DNA from 4 places in the Brevibacillus schisleri genome. Region 1 is predicted to be linked to each of the others. Evidence: riboswitches for the same ligand, from Rfam matches in the RefSeq annotation. Region 1 holds a riboswitch; each other region holds the start of a gene.
The links. Region 1 has a riboswitch for S-adenosylmethionine ahead of metH (methionine synthase). Riboswitches for the same ligand answer to the same signal wherever they lie in the genome.
Positions count from the first base shown of each region.

Region 2: linked by a shared signal. The riboswitch ahead of metK (methionine adenosyltransferase) and the one ahead of metH (methionine synthase) in region 1 are both predicted to bind S-adenosylmethionine.
Region 3: linked by a shared signal. The riboswitch ahead of ACUUHJ_RS29765 (BMP family lipoprotein) and the one ahead of metH (methionine synthase) in region 1 are both predicted to bind S-adenosylmethionine.
Region 4: linked by a shared signal. The riboswitch ahead of ACUUHJ_RS02750 (homocysteine synthase) and the one ahead of metH (methionine synthase) in region 1 are both predicted to bind S-adenosylmethionine.

Region 1 covers NZ_JBVNDM010000001.1:2,453,669-2,457,789, reverse strand. Annotated here, with positions in the region: gene metH (methionine synthase) at 1-1,713, opposite strand, end outside; SAM riboswitch class I at 1,835-1,936, opposite strand; gene ACUUHJ_RS12175 (YjcZ family sporulation protein) at 2,150-2,257, shown strand; gene ACUUHJ_RS12170 (YcdB/YcdC domain-containing protein) at 2,323-4,121, opposite strand, start outside.
Region 2 covers NZ_JBVNDM010000001.1:6,089,674-6,093,794, forward strand. Annotated here, with positions in the region: gene ACUUHJ_RS28935 (polysaccharide deacetylase family protein) at 1-498, opposite strand, end outside; gene metK (methionine adenosyltransferase) at 647-1,852, opposite strand; SAM riboswitch class I at 1,986-2,087, opposite strand; gene ACUUHJ_RS28945 (S8 family peptidase) at 2,149-4,121, opposite strand, start outside.
Region 3 covers NZ_JBVNDM010000001.1:6,283,172-6,287,292, reverse strand. Annotated here, with positions in the region: gene ACUUHJ_RS29780 (MarR family winged helix-turn-helix transcriptional regulator) at 1-5, opposite strand, end outside; gene ACUUHJ_RS29775 (DUF3298 and DUF4163 domain-containing protein) at 211-828, opposite strand; gene ACUUHJ_RS29770 (methyl-accepting chemotaxis protein) at 984-2,459, shown strand; SAM riboswitch class I at 2,611-2,734, shown strand; gene ACUUHJ_RS29765 (BMP family lipoprotein) at 2,935-3,963, shown strand; gene ACUUHJ_RS29760 (ABC transporter ATP-binding protein) at 4,085-4,121, shown strand, end outside.
Region 4 covers NZ_JBVNDM010000001.1:523,189-527,309, forward strand. Annotated here, with positions in the region: gene ACUUHJ_RS02745 (ArsR/SmtB family transcription factor) at 1-747, opposite strand, end outside; gene ACUUHJ_RS02750 (homocysteine synthase) at 902-2,206, opposite strand; SAM riboswitch class I at 2,297-2,403, opposite strand; gene ACUUHJ_RS02755 (rhodanese-like domain-containing protein) at 2,715-3,026, shown strand; gene ACUUHJ_RS02760 (SCO family protein) at 3,080-3,733, shown strand; gene ACUUHJ_RS02765 (YqzG/YhdC family protein) at 3,730-4,068, opposite strand.

The DNA.
Region 1 (4,121 bases):
ATTGACGATGGCGTAATCAAGCCCTGCAAGAGTGGTGTGGTACAAGAAGACCGCGTTCAGCACTTCCCGACCCGCAGGAGGCAAGCCGAAGGAAACGTTACTGACACCCAGGATCGTCTTGCAAGCAGGCATTGCTTGTTTGATCAAACGAATTCCTTCTACGGTTTCCTTTGCTGAACCGATGTATTGTTCATCCCCTGTCCCTACCGGAAAGACGAGTGGATCGAAAATAATATCTTGTGGCTTTATTCCGTACTGATTGACAAGAATGTCGTACGAGCGTTGCGCGACCTCCAGCTTCTTTTCGCGAGTGATCGCCATACCCGCTTCCTCAATCGTTCCAACGACAACGGAGGCACCGAACTTATGAATAAGTGGGACGACTTCCTCAAATCGCTCCAACCCGTCTTCCAAGTTGATCGAGTTGAGAATAGCCTTTCCTTGCGAATAGCGAAGTCCCAGCTCCATGACCTTGGCATCTGTCGAGTCGATCATGAGGGGCGCTTTTACTTTTTTCACGATGAACTGTAGGAATTTTTCCATATCTTCATATTCATCACGGTCGGGGTCAGCCAAGCATATATCGATGACGTGTGCGCCGCGTTTTACTTGGGCCCGGGCAATATCAGATGCTTCTTCATAGTGACCAGCTGCAATCATTTCACGGAATTTTTTGGAACCGATGACATTGGTTCTCTCTCCTACTAGCAAGGGACGATTGTCATCTTCGACGTAAACGACCTCGATCCCGGAGACCGCACTCAGCGGTTCTACAGCTGTACTGCGTGGCTTGCAGTCTTTCAATGTCTCTGCCATCGCTTGAATATGGTCAGGCGTTGTTCCACAGCAACCGCCAGCGACGTTTATCCAGCCCTGTTCAGCGAACGCTCGCATTTTCGAAGCAAGTCCCTGTGGCGTTTCATGGTAATGACCGTTCTCGTCTGGCAAGCCTGCATTCGGATAACAGCTGACCGCACATTGGGCAATTCCTGATAGTGTCCGCAGGTGATCGCGCATGAACTCGGGTCCTGTCGCACAGTTCAGACCGATAGAGACAGGCTTTATATGCTCCAAGGAGATGTAAAACGCCTCGATGTTTTGACCCGCCAGCGTCGTGCCCATCGGCTCAATCGTACCTGACAGCATCACCGGAAGCTCCTGTCCAAGCTCTTCAAAAGCTTTGCGAATCCCGATTCCGCCAGCCTTGACGTTCAACGTATCTTGCGAAGTTTCCAGAAGAAGAACATCGGAGCCGCCAAGAATCAGACCTTTTGCCTGGCGATAATACGCCTCGACCAGCTCTTCGAAAGTGACACCGCCTGTCAACGAAAGGGTTTTGGTCGTAGGTCCCATTGCACCTGCTACAAAACGCGGCCACTCCTCCGTGGAATAGGCATCCACCGCTTCTCTGGCCAAGCGCGCTGCAGCTATATTGATCTCAAGGTCCTTCTCTGCCACATCGTACTCAGCCAAAACAATGGAAGCAGCACCAAACGTATTTGTCTCGACGATGTCTGCGCCCGCTTCTAAATATTTCTCGTGAATGGAACGGATCACATCTGGTCTGGTCAGATTCAGGAGTTCATTACAGCCATCATAGGCTTCACCGCCGAAATCATCAGCAGTCAGGTTCGCCTGTTGAAGCATGGTGCCCATTGCACCGTCCAGAATCAGAATTTTCCGGGAAAGCTGTTCGCGAAAAGTTGGTTTCATTGACGTGCCCCTTTTCTCCCTTGCATCGGCTTATTCTCCGTAATTGGGTAAATCAAATAAAAAAATCCTCTTCTTTGAAAGAAGAGGATTTGTCAGCAGATACGAAAACGCCTGAGACATCCTCTTATCTTTCAAAGCACGTAGCTTTGCTGGAATTGGCACCGGATTTTTACCGGTTGCCGAGGCTTCATCAGGCCAGTCCCTCTGCCTCTCTGGATAAGAGTCGTACACTTGTCATTTAGTTGGTTTGCGAAATGTCTTGAATGTTTGCAAGTATCTTAACACCCCCTTTGTCTCCCCGTCAATTGTGAATTGTCTATTTTTTACGGAGTCTCCCCTCTTACGCGCCCATTTTTGCCTAAGCTGGGCATCCGCCCAGTCCAATATCGGCATTCGTGTATAGACTGGAGTATAACGGAAAGGAGGGGAAACAAAGATGAGTACATCTTTCTGCGGTAACGGATTCTTCGGTGACTGCTTCGCAATCGTGCTCGTGCTGTTTATCCTGTTGGTTATTATCGGGTGCTCCTGTGACGACTGTTAGATAAGTGTAAAAAAGGCTATCCCAAAAGCCATCAGGAATGGCTTCGGGATAGCCTTTTTTTCTTGTTATTTGGTGATGATCTTGCCTGTCACGGCATCCATAGTAATATATTTGAACGCCAGCTTTTCGTCACTCCACGGCACATACGCCAGCTTTGGTTGAGCTAATTTTTGCCCATCCACATCTCTCATCAAATAGACCAGCTTTAAAGGCATGACGCGTAAATACGCCTCAACAGCCTTGTCTTTCGAGACGATCTCGTCGGATGCTGGAAGCTCCACCAACTCGTGCGTCTCTCTGTAGTTTTCAAACTTTGTCACTTTGCCAGAAGACGGATCGACTGTTACTGAATAAGCCGCTTTTTGCCCGCGATCCTGTACTGGAATGCCATCCTTGCTCATGAGATATCTGAATTCCCATTCGCCCGATGACACAGGATTCGCTTCGCCTGGCTGTATGACTTGCGCCAATTGCACTTCTTTTATGCCTGGATCAACGTATTTAGGCAGAAAGGCAAGTGCAGCCTCTTCCGCTTGCTCGCGTTTGACAGTCACTGCTGTATCGGAACGCGGTGTTCCCAGCCCGACGACACTGCCTGTTTCTGCGAGAACTTCTACGCCGATATACTTGTCATTTTTATCATTCCAGACGTATTCCTTGCGTCCGTCACGGTTACTCTCTCTATAGGTCGAGTCATCCACTTGTATGCCGAATTCCGCTTTCAGCAACGCCTTTGCCTCATCCTTGGAGCGAACCTTGACGTATTCCTTTGGAGATTCGATCGGATGTGCTTCCTTCGTATTCAACTGATCATAAGCAAGCCCGTTATCTCCCGTTCCATACACCATCTTGCCATTGGTCGCGTCGATATACCACTCCTGACCATCTTCACGTCCTCTTTGCATGAAGGAAACAGCTGGTGTGTACTCCAGAATGGGCTGCCACATATCCCCTTGTTTTGATTGTGGCTGTATTCTCGGATTCTGCACGTACCGAAGCTTCATATGCTCGCTCAGCTCTTTGATGGCTACCTCTTCTGACACAGCAGTCGATACATCCGGGTACTGCGACGTCTCAAATGATTCGAGCTCCTTACTGAAATATTCGAGGTGGCCAGAGTCGGTTGTATTGATGCTTATTTCATCAGACAACACCGGCATCCCGTTATAGTATCTCAGGTACAATCCCGGATGGTTGGCGTCCAACAACCGATAGTTCTCGCTATCAGCCCCGAGCAGCTTGTTCAGGAACTGTCGCTCTTGCTCCAATGCTTTTGCTCCATCTGCTCTTTTCTGGCTCGCTGCTTCCTTTTCATCCTTAAACAGAAGCCTATACAATTCCAATGTTTGACCATTGCCAGTGATCACAAGAGAAACCTGATGCCCCTCTTTGTTCGTTTTCCCCAAAATGAATGACATGCCATCGTGGTTCTTTTCTTTATCCAAAAGAAGAAGGGATGGGCTCAAATCGGGCATGGCATCTGTCAGCTTGGTGAAAAAGGCTTGTTCGCTCTTGTTCAATCGCCCGAAAAACGCGACTTGCTCACGTTCGTCAATTCCAACCGACATTACGTCGAACGGGACGGGCTGGCCGTTTTCGATCCGTTGATAATTCACGCTCATCCATGGGCCTTTTACCATATACTCGTCGGTATAGATCTGAGTCTCGACGAGCTGATAGGTCTTACTTTCCTCCCCCAAAAAAGCTTGAAGAAATGCGCTTGCTGCTTTCTCCGCAGTCTTGGCTGATGGCAATTTCTCTCCCTTCTGTTCTCCTCGATCACCATCAATTGTAAAACTCTCAATTTGTCCTGTCTGTATATCATATGCAACCTTGGCACGAGCATTATCGCCTTCCAATAACG
Region 2 (4,121 bases), 3.6 Mb from region 1:
AATCGCGAAGTTCACTGAAGGGTAGCCGTATGTACGTAAGATCGGAAATGCTTCTTTGTAGTAACTCTCATACCCATCGTCAAACGTAATCAAAACAGCATTCTCAGTCGGTAAGGTACCCGTCTCCATAAATCGCAGGAACTCCTCCAGCGAAATCGGATTCAGGTCATTATCATGCAAAAATTTCATGTGTCGGGCAAATTGATCAGGAGCTATGACATACCGCTGATTCGATTGATCCGTGACATGATGGTACGTCAAAACAACAACCTGATTGTTATACCACTTTTTCGTTTGAACCACTGCTTCTTCTGTTGGTGTGACGTTTGGCTCAGCATTTTTTGTCTCACTTATGCTTATAGACGTATCCACTTGGGGAAAAGGTTGCACTTCTTGTTTATTCTTTTTTTCCAGAAAAGATTCGCCTAAGAACCCAATAGCCACTATAAAAAACAAAAAAGTAAGAAACACGATCAGGAAGAGCCTTCTGTTCGGCAAAAAAACCCCTCCTCTACTTCCTCACTAGGAGATTCGACACAGTCATACAAATTCCTGTGCAACAATTGACCCAATAATTGGATGACTCTGCTCCTAAAAGAAAAAGAGCCCAGTAGCAACACCAGGCTCTTTTTATGTCTTTCGATTATTAGAGTTGAGCAGCCTCTTGCTTCAGAACTTCTGCTTTGTCTGTTTGCTCCCAAGGAACATTCAGGTCATTGCGTCCGAAGTGGCCATATGCAGCTGTTTGTTTGTAGATAGGACGACGCAGGTCGAGCTGCTTGATGATACCAGCAGGACGCAGGTCGAAGTGTTTGCGAACCAATTTCACCAGAGCTTCTTCGGAAATGGTACCTGTGCCGAATGTATCTACTGCGATGGAAACTGGTTGTGCTACACCAATTGCGTAAGCAACTTGTACTTCGCATTTGTCTGCGAGGCCAGCAGCCACGATGTTTTTCGCTACATAACGAGCCGCGTAAGCACCGGAACGGTCAACTTTCGTCGGATCTTTACCGGAGAACGCACCACCGCCATGACGAGCATAACCGCCGTAAGTATCTACGATGATTTTGCGGCCAGTCAAGCCAGCATCCCCTTGTGGTCCGCCAATTACGAAACGGCCAGTTGGGTTGATGAAGTATTTGGTTTCAGCGTCCAACAGTTCAGCTGGAACAACTGGTTTGATTACGTGTTCAACCAGATCTTGCTTGATTTGCTCCAAAGTTGTTTCAGGAGCATGTTGGGTAGAAATAACGATTGTATCGATACGAACTGGTTTGTCGCCATCGTACTCAACAGTTACTTGTGTTTTTCCGTCAGGACGGAGGTAAGCAAGTGTTCCGTTTTTACGTACTTCAGTCAGACGACGAGCCAATTGGTGAGACATGCTGATTGGAAGTGGCATCAGTTCAGGTGTTTCATTGCAAGCAAAACCAAACATCAAACCTTGGTCACCAGCACCAATTGCTTCGATCTCAGCATCAGTCATTTTGCCTTCGCGCGCTTCCAATGCTTGGTCTACACCAAGTGCAATGTCAGCGGACTGCTCGCCAATTGCAGTAATAACACCGCAAGTGTCAGCGTCAAAACCGAATTTCGCACGGTCATAGCCGATTTCACGAATGGTTTCACGAACGAGCTTTTGGATATCCACATAAGTGTTTGTAGTGATTTCACCTGCTACGAGAACCAAACCAGTAGTTACGGAAGTTTCGCAAGCTACGCGAGCGTTTGGATCTTTGGACAGGATCGCATCCAAGATGGAGTCGGAAATTTGGTCACAAATTTTATCCGGATGTCCTTCAGTTACAGATTCGGATGTAAACAGACGACGACCTTTTTGCAAAGCCATGAGAAAATACCTCCTTTGACCTCATACAAATAGTGTGGTAGCCGAGTTAGGATTTTATCTACGTAAACGCAAATAAAAAACCTTTTCCAATTTTTAGGAGGAAAAGGTTTGAGCGTTTTTTGCTTCCTTCATCCTCTTATCGGCCAGAACAGATGTCCGTTCTGCTGGTTAGCACCGCTCTAGCTCGGTTGCCGGGCTTCATAGGGCCAGTCCCTCCGCCTGCTCTGGATAAGAGTATCCATTACGGATAATAGAATAATTGTTTTTTTCAGAGATGTCAATAGGAAAAATTTTACTTATAATTGATAGGCTTTGGAAAGTACCACCACTACCTCGGCGCGAGTTGCTCTTCCATTCGGTTTAAAGGAAGAACCGTACCCATTAACCCAATTTCTCGATGTCAAAGCCTCGATGGCAGGAGAAGCCCAGTGACTCGTTGGCACATCCCGATAATTCGAGGTACTGTGATTATACATCAACACATTACGTGCCCGGGCGATCATTACCGCCATCTCTGCACGCGATATCGGCTGATCCGGCTTCATTTCATTCTTCGGGTACCCTTTCAAAATTCCCAATTGATAAGCTACACCTAGGTTGTGATACGCCCAGTGCCGCTTTGGCATATCCCGGAAGGTCGTTTTTCCTGTGTAGGTAGTCGCTACCTTAGAACCGGTCGCACGCATCGATTTAAGCAGCATCGTCGCAAACTCCGCACGGGTCACTGCCTGGTTCGGCTTGAACGACGCATCATTAAACCCATTTACAATATCGCGAGAGCTAAGTCTGACGATCTCTGAGCGCGCCCAGTGGTCCGAAATATCGCGATAACCCGCTATCAATTTCTGCTGCGTCACCGTGAGCCGGTACGATTCATATTTGAACGAAGTACCACTATTAAGGCGAACATAATATTTTCCTGGCTGCAAACGCAAACCCATAATATCGTTTCCTCGCTTAGACAGCTCCGCTACCTCATTCGTCGAAGCAAGCGCATAGTTCATGTTTCGATCGCTGTAGAGCGCGAAACGAAAGCCGCTATCGACAGGAATGTACGGCGCTCGGAACGTCACATACGATTCACTATTCACAGTAAATTGGAACCAATCGGAATCGGTAGCTGTCGGTATCGTGCCTGACATCACTGTCCCACCGCTTAACGGAGACGCTGTTTGATAGGTGTCATTCGGCTCATTAAAATCTTTTTTTACTGGTGTGTATCCCAGATCTAACTGATACTCGCCATTCACCGCATTGCGATTGTACTCACTCACACGGATGTAATACTTGCCTGGTGACACTTCTTTTTGGACGCGCTCTGTCGGATTGTCTTTTGTTCCATTATCGTAAGTAGGGTCCCAGACAACCATCTTTTTACCGAGCTCTTGTTTACCGATACTCAGCAATAGATCGACACGCTTGTTATCAGGACTAACAGTGACATCCAAATGTCCATATTCACGAACATAGTAGGAGAACCAATCCTGATCCCCTTCATCGTGAAAATTGCCTGTTACACTGATTTCGTTGCCTACGAGCGGCCTTGCCGTCTCTTGCGTATCGTTCGGTTCGTTACGGTCCGGATTGATGGTAAACTTACTCGTCAGCACGTAGGTAAAAGCGTTGTTGACCCCTCCGTTACGCATTAACCGGATATTCATTTTCCCCGCTTTGACCGGGACAGTTATCGTATCCCCATTTCCGAAGTACTGTGTAATCGGCGGACGATTCTCTGGGTAAAAGGTAGCTGCCATCGCGGAAGAAATACCGGATGTCACTGACGCTGTAAAACTGACCTTCCCATCGTAAGGGATGTCCATCTTTAGCCAGTCTATCGTATCTTTTGGTCCCAAATTTCCACGTATCTGAGACTCGATCGGAAACGCCTTTGCTGAGTACGTCTGATTATTCGGTTCCAAAAAGTCATAGGATAAGGACGTCCGAACTGCCTTGTCGACATTTAACAACCCGTAGCCCGTTTTCCGGTCCCATCCCTTTTCCCCTAAGTCCGTAGCCGTTTGATAAAGCAATTGTCTTACATCAAATGGACTTAGTTTGGGATGACGAGCTAGTATGAGAGCCGCTGCACCCGCTACTTGTGGTGCGGCTGCTGAAGTACCGCTAAAGGAACCGTATTTCCCCCCTAGCTTGGTCGTATAAACATTGAAACCTGGCGCTACCAGGTTAAGCTCAGGTCCCGTATTGCTTTGATACAGCACTTCATTGTTACTCCTTACAGCCCCTACTGCTACCACCGTGGGATAAGCTG
Region 3 (4,121 bases), 3.8 Mb from region 1:
TGCATGAATATATACCTCCAGGAAAGCTGGTCCGATATATCGTACACTTATTGCTTAAGTAAATATGTACAATAACATACTAGCAGTTCTGGACATATAAGTAAACGTTTATTCGATGGCGAAATTATGGATTTTCTGACACAAATAGAATCAGGTGAGTGTCATGGAAGAAGACACTCACCTAGGTGAAAAATACGGTGATACAGTGCACTAATCTGCGGACAAAATGCTCAGTGGTCCTTTTTCATTGATAATTGGCTCCAGTTCATAGACCGAAATGGGGAACATGGGGAAACCGACGTAGTAGGGCGTAATTTCGTACAACTGGAAGTAGATGACCAGTGCTTTGTCGGCGACGTAATAATCTTGATCGGGCTTAATCGAAGTAAAGCCATTGAGTGTGGGGATGTTTCTTTCTTTGATTTGACGCTTGATGTTTTCGGAAATCACCTTGACGTAATCGCTTCCTGGCTTGAATAATTCACGCAGCGTATACAGCTTGCCTGTTTGGATATCTGCGGTGATCGACCCGAGGAAGGTCATGCCGTGAGCCATTTGGGGTGTGTAGGCGTAGTTGCTCAACACGACGCTGAAAATACCGCGTTCGTTTGTCTTGATTTCGTAGCTTCCTTGCATTTCTGTATTTCCCGGTACCTGGACCCGTTGTTGCTCATGAATTAAGCCTTGAACCGTTTGATAAATCGCCCGGTTGATATCTTTTTCCGCTTGCAGGTTGGCTAGGCCTGCCAATTGGGGATAGTAAATCGTGGTGTTCGGACGGCTAATCGTCCGTGTCAGCACAGTAGCTGGCAATTGATTGAGTTCCACTTTTTTCCGTTTGCCTCCTGTACGTGTGAGTTGTGTAATAGCCTATTCGAAATTGTTTTTGGCTGTTCTCACTTTTTTCACAAATTTGGCAAAGGTTTGGCTATATAATGGGGAAAGAATCCGATACATAAGTAATAAGGAAAAGGGGGGCAATTATGATTCAATTGATTCGCAATACCTTGACTGACAAAGAAGGTTTTATGATTTTCATCCTATGGAATCATTTGTGGATGGCGGGACTCATTGCCTACCAAGTGGATGTGAACTTCTGGAAAGTGACGTCCTTGGGATTGCTGGTCACTTTAATTGTTTCGCCGTATTATTTCATTCGCAAAGATAGTCTTGTGATTCGTTACCTGGTGGCAATTGGACTCATGTTTTATGCGATTTCATTCGATCACTTTACCGATTACCAGGAGATCACCTTCCTCGCTTTTATCGTCATGGGCTTTTTAGCAGCGTATTTGGATTGGAAGCTGGTCGTAACAGCGGGAATTACCCAAATCATTGTCACGGTTATCGGGTTCTACACAGGAACCTACCAGATCTTCGATGGTGATTTTTCGGAGATCAATTTGCTTATGCGTATTGTCACGATTCTCATGATGATGGGAGCCGTAACGTATCTGTGTCTCGCCGGACAAGCCTCCCTGCAAAAAGCGCACGATGCAAGGCAGGAAGCGGAAGAGAAAGAGCGCCGTCTGGGAGAAATGCTTTTGAACATCCAGCAAATGACGGAGCAGCTGGATCGTACCAGCGATCATGTACATGAGCATGCGGAAGGTACGAAGCGCAATACAGATGAAATGATGGTAGCCTTTAAGGAAGTCGCCGTCGGTATGGAATCGCAGGCGAATTCTACGGTGAAGATCGAAGAAGAGGTTCAATCCATCGATCAGGAAATCGAGGCAGTCACATCGCAGACCAACGCAATGAAAACAGAATCGCAACAAAACAACCGTCGTCTGACAGAAAGCGTTCAGATGATGAACGAGCTGTCCTCACAGATGGAGCAAATTGTGCAGGCAGTCAATGTAGCAGCCTCTACGATTCACCAGCTCAATCGACAGGCGAATCGCGTAGAGGAAATTGTCGGCGCTATTAATCAGATCGCGACACAAACGAATCTGTTGGCACTGAATGCGGCGATTGAATCGGCGCGTGCAGGTGAGCATGGACGGGGATTTGCTGTTGTTGCGGATGAGGTACGCAAGCTGGCAGAACAAAGCGCGACAGCCACACAGGAAATTACCGACATTCTCAAGTCACTCCACCAGGAAAGTGAGAATGCGGTGCAACATATGAGCAGTGGGGAAGTGTCTGTTGCAAAAGGCCAAGAGCTGGCCGTAAAAACAGTGGCCTCCATTGAAGCAGTGCGTGCCGGGATGATGGCCTTCCTAGAAGCAGCTGATCAGGTAAGCTCCAGCATGGACCGGGTAAAAGTGCGTTCCGGCGAAGTTGCCATCGAGATGTCGACCATTACGGCCGTAACCGAGGAATCGGTAGCCAACTTAGAAGAGCTGTTTGCGACAGCAGAAAACCAGCATCAAAAAGTGCGTGAGATTACGGAAGAGCTGGGTGAGCTGAATACGTTGTCGCATCGCCTCCAGCAAACCTTTCACGTAAATTAGTGGTTGCGCTTCTCGCCAATTTCTCGGTGCTGAAAAGACGACTTTTTAAACTTTTATTTACTTGTAGAAGTGTTTGGAATTGAGAAAAAAGAATTGCATTTTCGAACCGTTCTGCTAGAATGAATTCCATTGTAACTAAATATATTCACCTACCTTATCAAGAGCGGCGGAGGGACTGGCCCGATGATGCCCGGCAACCACTGATCATGTCTTATGCATGAACAGAAAGGTGCCAATTCCTGCAAAACCTGTACCATGGTTTTGACAGATGAGGAAGAGAACGGCTTCGTACGCAAACTCTTCCTCCGGGGAGAGTTTTTTTGTTGTATTTGTTAAAGATGAGGAGGAATATACGAACAATAAATAAATTTTATAAGGGAATATTCGTAAATAGTATTGAAAAAATGGGTAAAAAGCCGTACATTACCTAATAGGATAAAGAAAAACGTAAAGTTCGGATAGGGAGAGATACATCATGAAGAAGTTATTGCTGGCATTAACGACATTCGCAGTATTGGCAACAGGGTGCTCGACTGGCACAAGCGCACCGGCAGATCAGCCAGGAGGACAAGCAGCAGGACAAGAGGGCGCGGCCAAAAAGCGAATTGCCTTGATTTTGCCTGAGAAAATCGGTGTGAATCCATTCTTCCAACAAATGGACGAGGGTGCAAAGAAAGCCGCACAAGAGCTGGGCGCAGAAGTAAAAACGATCGAATCTACAGACCATGGAGCGATTGAAGAAAATCTGCGTGTGGCTGTTGCAGAAAATTATGATTTGATCATCACTTCTTCTTTTACATCAGAGGATGCATTGAAAAAAGTAGCTACCGAAAATCCTGACCGTAATTTTGCGATTATTGATACGGTAGTGGATTTGCCAAACGTTCGCAGTGTTACCTTCCGCGAGCAGGAAGCGGCTTACCTGGTGGGAGCAGCAGCAGGCTTGGCAACGAAAACGAACAAAGTGGGTATGGTTGTCGCACTTGATATTCCGCAGTTGAAAAAATGGACGGTTGGCTTCGGAGAGGGCTTGAAAGCGACAAATCCAAAAGCAGAGCTGATGGTCAACTATGTAGGAAGCTTCACTGACCCGGCAAAAGCGAAGGAATTGGCTTTGCTCCAAGCTTCCAAAGGCGCTGATTTCATTAACGGTGCAGCAGCAGTAGGCGATCTCGGCGTTTTCGAAGCAGCGAAGGAAAAAGGCTTCTTCACAGCAGGGCAGGACGTTGACCGTACCACGATTGACCCAGAGCATATTGTTCTGTCCCAATTGAAAGGAACTGACGCGGCAGCTTATGAAACCGTGAAGACCTTTGTAGAAGGAACGTTCAAACCAGGTGTTGTGGCATACGGCTTGAAGGAAAAAGGTGTTGGTGTAACCTATGTCACGCACGAAAGCAAGACGCCGCTGAACGCTTTTATTGGACAAGAAGTGGTGGATAAAGTGAAAGCGATCAGCGATGAGATTGTAGCGGGCACTCGCAAAGTACCAGACCAGTTTTAAAAAGGTTCTCGGTGCTGAATGTTTATTTATAGCTTGTGCACAGTGATGGATGTGACCGACTACGGCTGTGTAGTCGGTCTTCCATTTTCATAAAAGGACGTACAGAAATGAGGGAGTGGGAATGACCGATCGCTTGGAAATGAGGGGCATGACCAAGA
Region 4 (4,121 bases), 1.9 Mb from region 1:
GGCAACAGGGTAATAAAAAATCTTCGTACCGACAGCATCGGCCTGTACGGTCCATGGGCGGTAGATCGCTTGCGGGATTAGCAGTACGCGTGCCACGGCAGGCTCTGGGAGGTAGCTCGATCCCGTTGCATACTCAACCAAGGCTTCGGGGTTGAGCTTTCCTAGCTTGTTTTGCTTTTGCGCCCAATCCCGTTCTAGCATGCGAACGATTTTTCCCTCATGTGGCTTGATGTGAGTGGTATACCAGCCTTCCATCAATCCGAGAATATGACTCCGCAGCACTTCTCCATCAACGGAAGTAATATGTTCGATATACGATTCAAAAAAGAGATGTGTGCTGCACGCTTCCTGTAAAACGGCGCAATCATCCTTGCTTCCTCGTGCAGCCTTCCGCCGTGCTTCCTGCCTATTTTCACCGAGATAAGGGAGGGCTTCGTATCGGAGCTGTTCGATTGAGAGCTCTCTGGCATACGAGAGAAAGGAATCCAGATCAGCGAAAGGGCAAAGGTCGAGCAGTTGCAAAAGCGTCTTCCACGTGTTGTGCTCCTTCGCATAGTCGACCTCTTGCCGTACAGAAGGTGATAGCTCGTCCAACAGTTGGCGCCAGTAGGCAGGAGGGTGTTCCATCGTGTGATGCAATTGGTCGTAGGTAGCGGCAGCGATTCCTAAGGCAGCTTCGAATAAAGGAGAATACGAGATCTCGACCCGATAGGTCGTTCGTTCACTGCCAATGTTCAAAATCTTCATGTGATCATCCTTCCAAAATTTGTACATGATTATGTATTTTATAAAAATCGAATTTAAAATTCAATATTTTTAGAGCGAAATGAGGAAAGGAAAAGAAGAATCACAAATCTCTATCCAAAGAGATTATGTGACTCTTCTTTCTGTAAAGGTAGGGTTAACCAACCGTGGATAATTGCAACGCACGCTGCAGTGCTTGTTCCAGATCAGAGAGGATATCGTCGATCGCTTCTGTGCCGACTGAGAGACGAATAAGTCCCGGAGTCACTCCGGCTGCTGCCTGCTCTTCTTCTGTCATCTGCTGATGTGTTGTGCTCGCTGGGTGAATGATGAGTGACTTGGAATCTCCGACATTTGCGAGATGGGAGAACAGCTTCACTGACTCGATCAATGTTTTTCCTGCCTCAACGCCACCGCGAATGCCAAAGGTCAGGATCGCGCCAGCCCCTTTTGGCAAATATTTTTGGGCCAATTCACGCTGGGAGTCTGACTCCAATCCCGGATAACTCACCCACTCTACCGCAGAGTGATTGGCGAGGAACTGGGCTACTGCCAAGGCGTTCTGGCTATGCCGCTCGATGCGCAGATGCAGAGTTTCTAATCCTTGCAGGAACAAGAAGGAGTTGATCGGAGCGACTGCTGCTCCGATATCGCGCTGGAGCTGGACACGTGCCTTGATAATATAGGCAAGCGGACCGACTGCTTCTGTATAGACGACGCCATGGTAGCTTGGATCTGGTGTAGTCAGACCTGGGAATTTTCCGTTGTTCCAGTCGAATTTTCCTGAGTCTACGATGATACCGCCAATTGCTGTTCCGTGGCCGCCGATGAATTTGGTGGTGGAGTGCACGACGATATCGGCCCCGTGCTCAAAAGGACGGCACAAAATCGGAGTCGCAAAGGTGTTGTCCACGATCAACGGCACACCATTCTCGTGAGCGATATTGGCGATCGCCTCGATATCAGCGACATCAATGCGCGGGTTGCCGATTGTCTCGCAAAACACGGCTTTTGTCTTTTCATTGATATAGGTCCGGAAATTTTCCGGATTGGATTGATCTGCAAAATGAACCTTGATACCGAGGCGGGGAAGAGTGTGGGCGAACAGGTTGTAGGTACCGCCGTAGAGGCTGCTGGAAGCGACAATCTCGTCACCCGCATGTGCAATATTTAAGATGGCGAATGTAATGGCAGCCTGCCCGGATGCGGTCGCGAGTGCACCAACACCACCTTCGAGCAGGGCAACACGCTTCTCAAATACATCCTGTGTGGGATTCATGATGCGTGTATAGATGTTCCCAAACTCTTTTAAGCCAAACAGGTTGGCTGCATGCTCCGTATCGCGGAAAACATAGGAGGTCGTCTGATAGATCGGAACAGCACGTGAGCCTGTTACAGGGTCAACCTCTTGCCCACCGTGTACCGCAAGTGTTTCTGGCTTCCATTGTTGTTGATCGGACATGTCCATCTCTCCTTTTACTATGGGAAATCGGCGAATAAAAAACGGAGCTTTCTCCTGAGAAGAAGAAGGCTCCGATCATGCACGGGCTTGTGTTCATCTCTCAGAATCACTGGATTCTGCAGGAATTGGCACCATGCAGCTAGTCTGCTGGTTGCCGGGCTTCGTAGGGCCTGTCCCTCCACCGCTCTTGATGAAAATAATTGTTGTCGTAATTGTATGAAAATAAAACCATGCTGTCAATGTGCAATATACAGTTATCAGGGAGGTTTTTGTGTATATATGAATGAAGGTGGTTTACTCATGCCATTAATTTGTAACGGTTTTGTCTCAAGCTGTTCACATCCCGTGGGGCTACTGTCGCAGTGAAATAGGAGATAATGGTAGAAAATAGGGAGCATGAATGCAGGGTGAAGCCAAGTGCTCTTCGCGTTAGAAAAGTAAAAAAGCGTGTGATATCATGGAGGTGGTTACAACTGATCTGATCGTACATATAGGAGGATAAATAGCGATGAGCCATGGAGTAAAGGAAATGACACCACAAGAGCTGTTGGAAAAGCTGGAAGCCAAAGAGGAACTGCAAGTCATTGATGTACGTGAAGTAGATGAGTGGAATGCAGGTCACATTAAAGAGGCAAAGCTGATCCCACTTGGCTTTTTGCCACATCGTATCGATGAGCTGGATAAGAACATTCCGATTGTGATGGTTTGCCGCAGTGGTGCCAGAAGCAATACAGCTACAGAGTATTTGAGTGCACAAGGGTATGACGTGGCGAATATGGTTGGCGGCATGCTCGCATGGCCAGGTGAAGTGGAACAATAAACGTGATAGAAACAGTGTGAATGCCTCCCGAGTGTAATCAGGAGGCATCACACATGGGACAAGCAGGGAGGAAGCAACCGATGAGTGAAGGAGCACAATTGCAGCAGGAATCTGCAATGAAGAAACATTGGTTTCCTGTGTTAGCCGGTATTATCATTTTAGCTATCGTCGGAGTATTTGGTTATAATTACATGACAAAAGAGAAGATCGAGGTGTTGAAGCCGATCGCGGACTTCACCTTGGACAATAGTGACGGAACAACCTATACATTTCATTCAAGTGCTGGCAAGGTACGACTGGTAGAGTTTATGTTTACCAAGTGCCCGGATATTTGTCCGGCGACTACGTTCAACATGGCCAAGCTGCAAGATCAGTTGAAGGAAAAAGGACTGTTCGGAGACAAAGTGGAGTTTGTTTCCATTTCCTTTGACCCTGATAACGATACACCGGAAGTCTTGCAGGACTATGCAGCCAAGTTCAAGGCAGATCAGAGTGGCTGGAAGTTCCTGCGCGGGGATGCTCAGGCTGTAGAGAAAGTGACGAAGGATTTTGGTCTGATGGTCATTAAGGAGCCAGATGGTTCCTATTCCCACACGGCTCGCATGTTCCTTGTGGATGGAGAGGGAAACATGCGTCGCGCGTACGGGATGGCAGCTAACATGGAACTGGAAGTCATGATGAAAGAGATGGTACAGCTCGCTGACTAGCGGGTCTCCTCATAGAAGATATTTACGACCTCTTCTGTTTGATTCACGAATTCAATATGAACGAGTAACGCCCACCTGCGATTGCTTTCTTGAAGCAAGAGCTTAAACGTCTCTTCTGACGTGGTGGGCGTTTTTTGTTTTCGTCCGACATGCAGGTAGTCCACAATTTGAGCGTTTGGATATCGCTTCATCGTTTCCTGCATCGCGAGCCTGCCCCATTTTGCATAGGGAGGTTGAGCATAGGTAGGGAACGGCTGAAAGATGAGCAGGAAAAGGACGGTGGAGAGAAGGGGCATCATGTTCCGATAGCGAAATAGGCGACGAACGGCTTGCACTTGCTATTCCCTCTCTTTTTCGAATGGTTTGCCATGTATTTTGAAGACTTTTC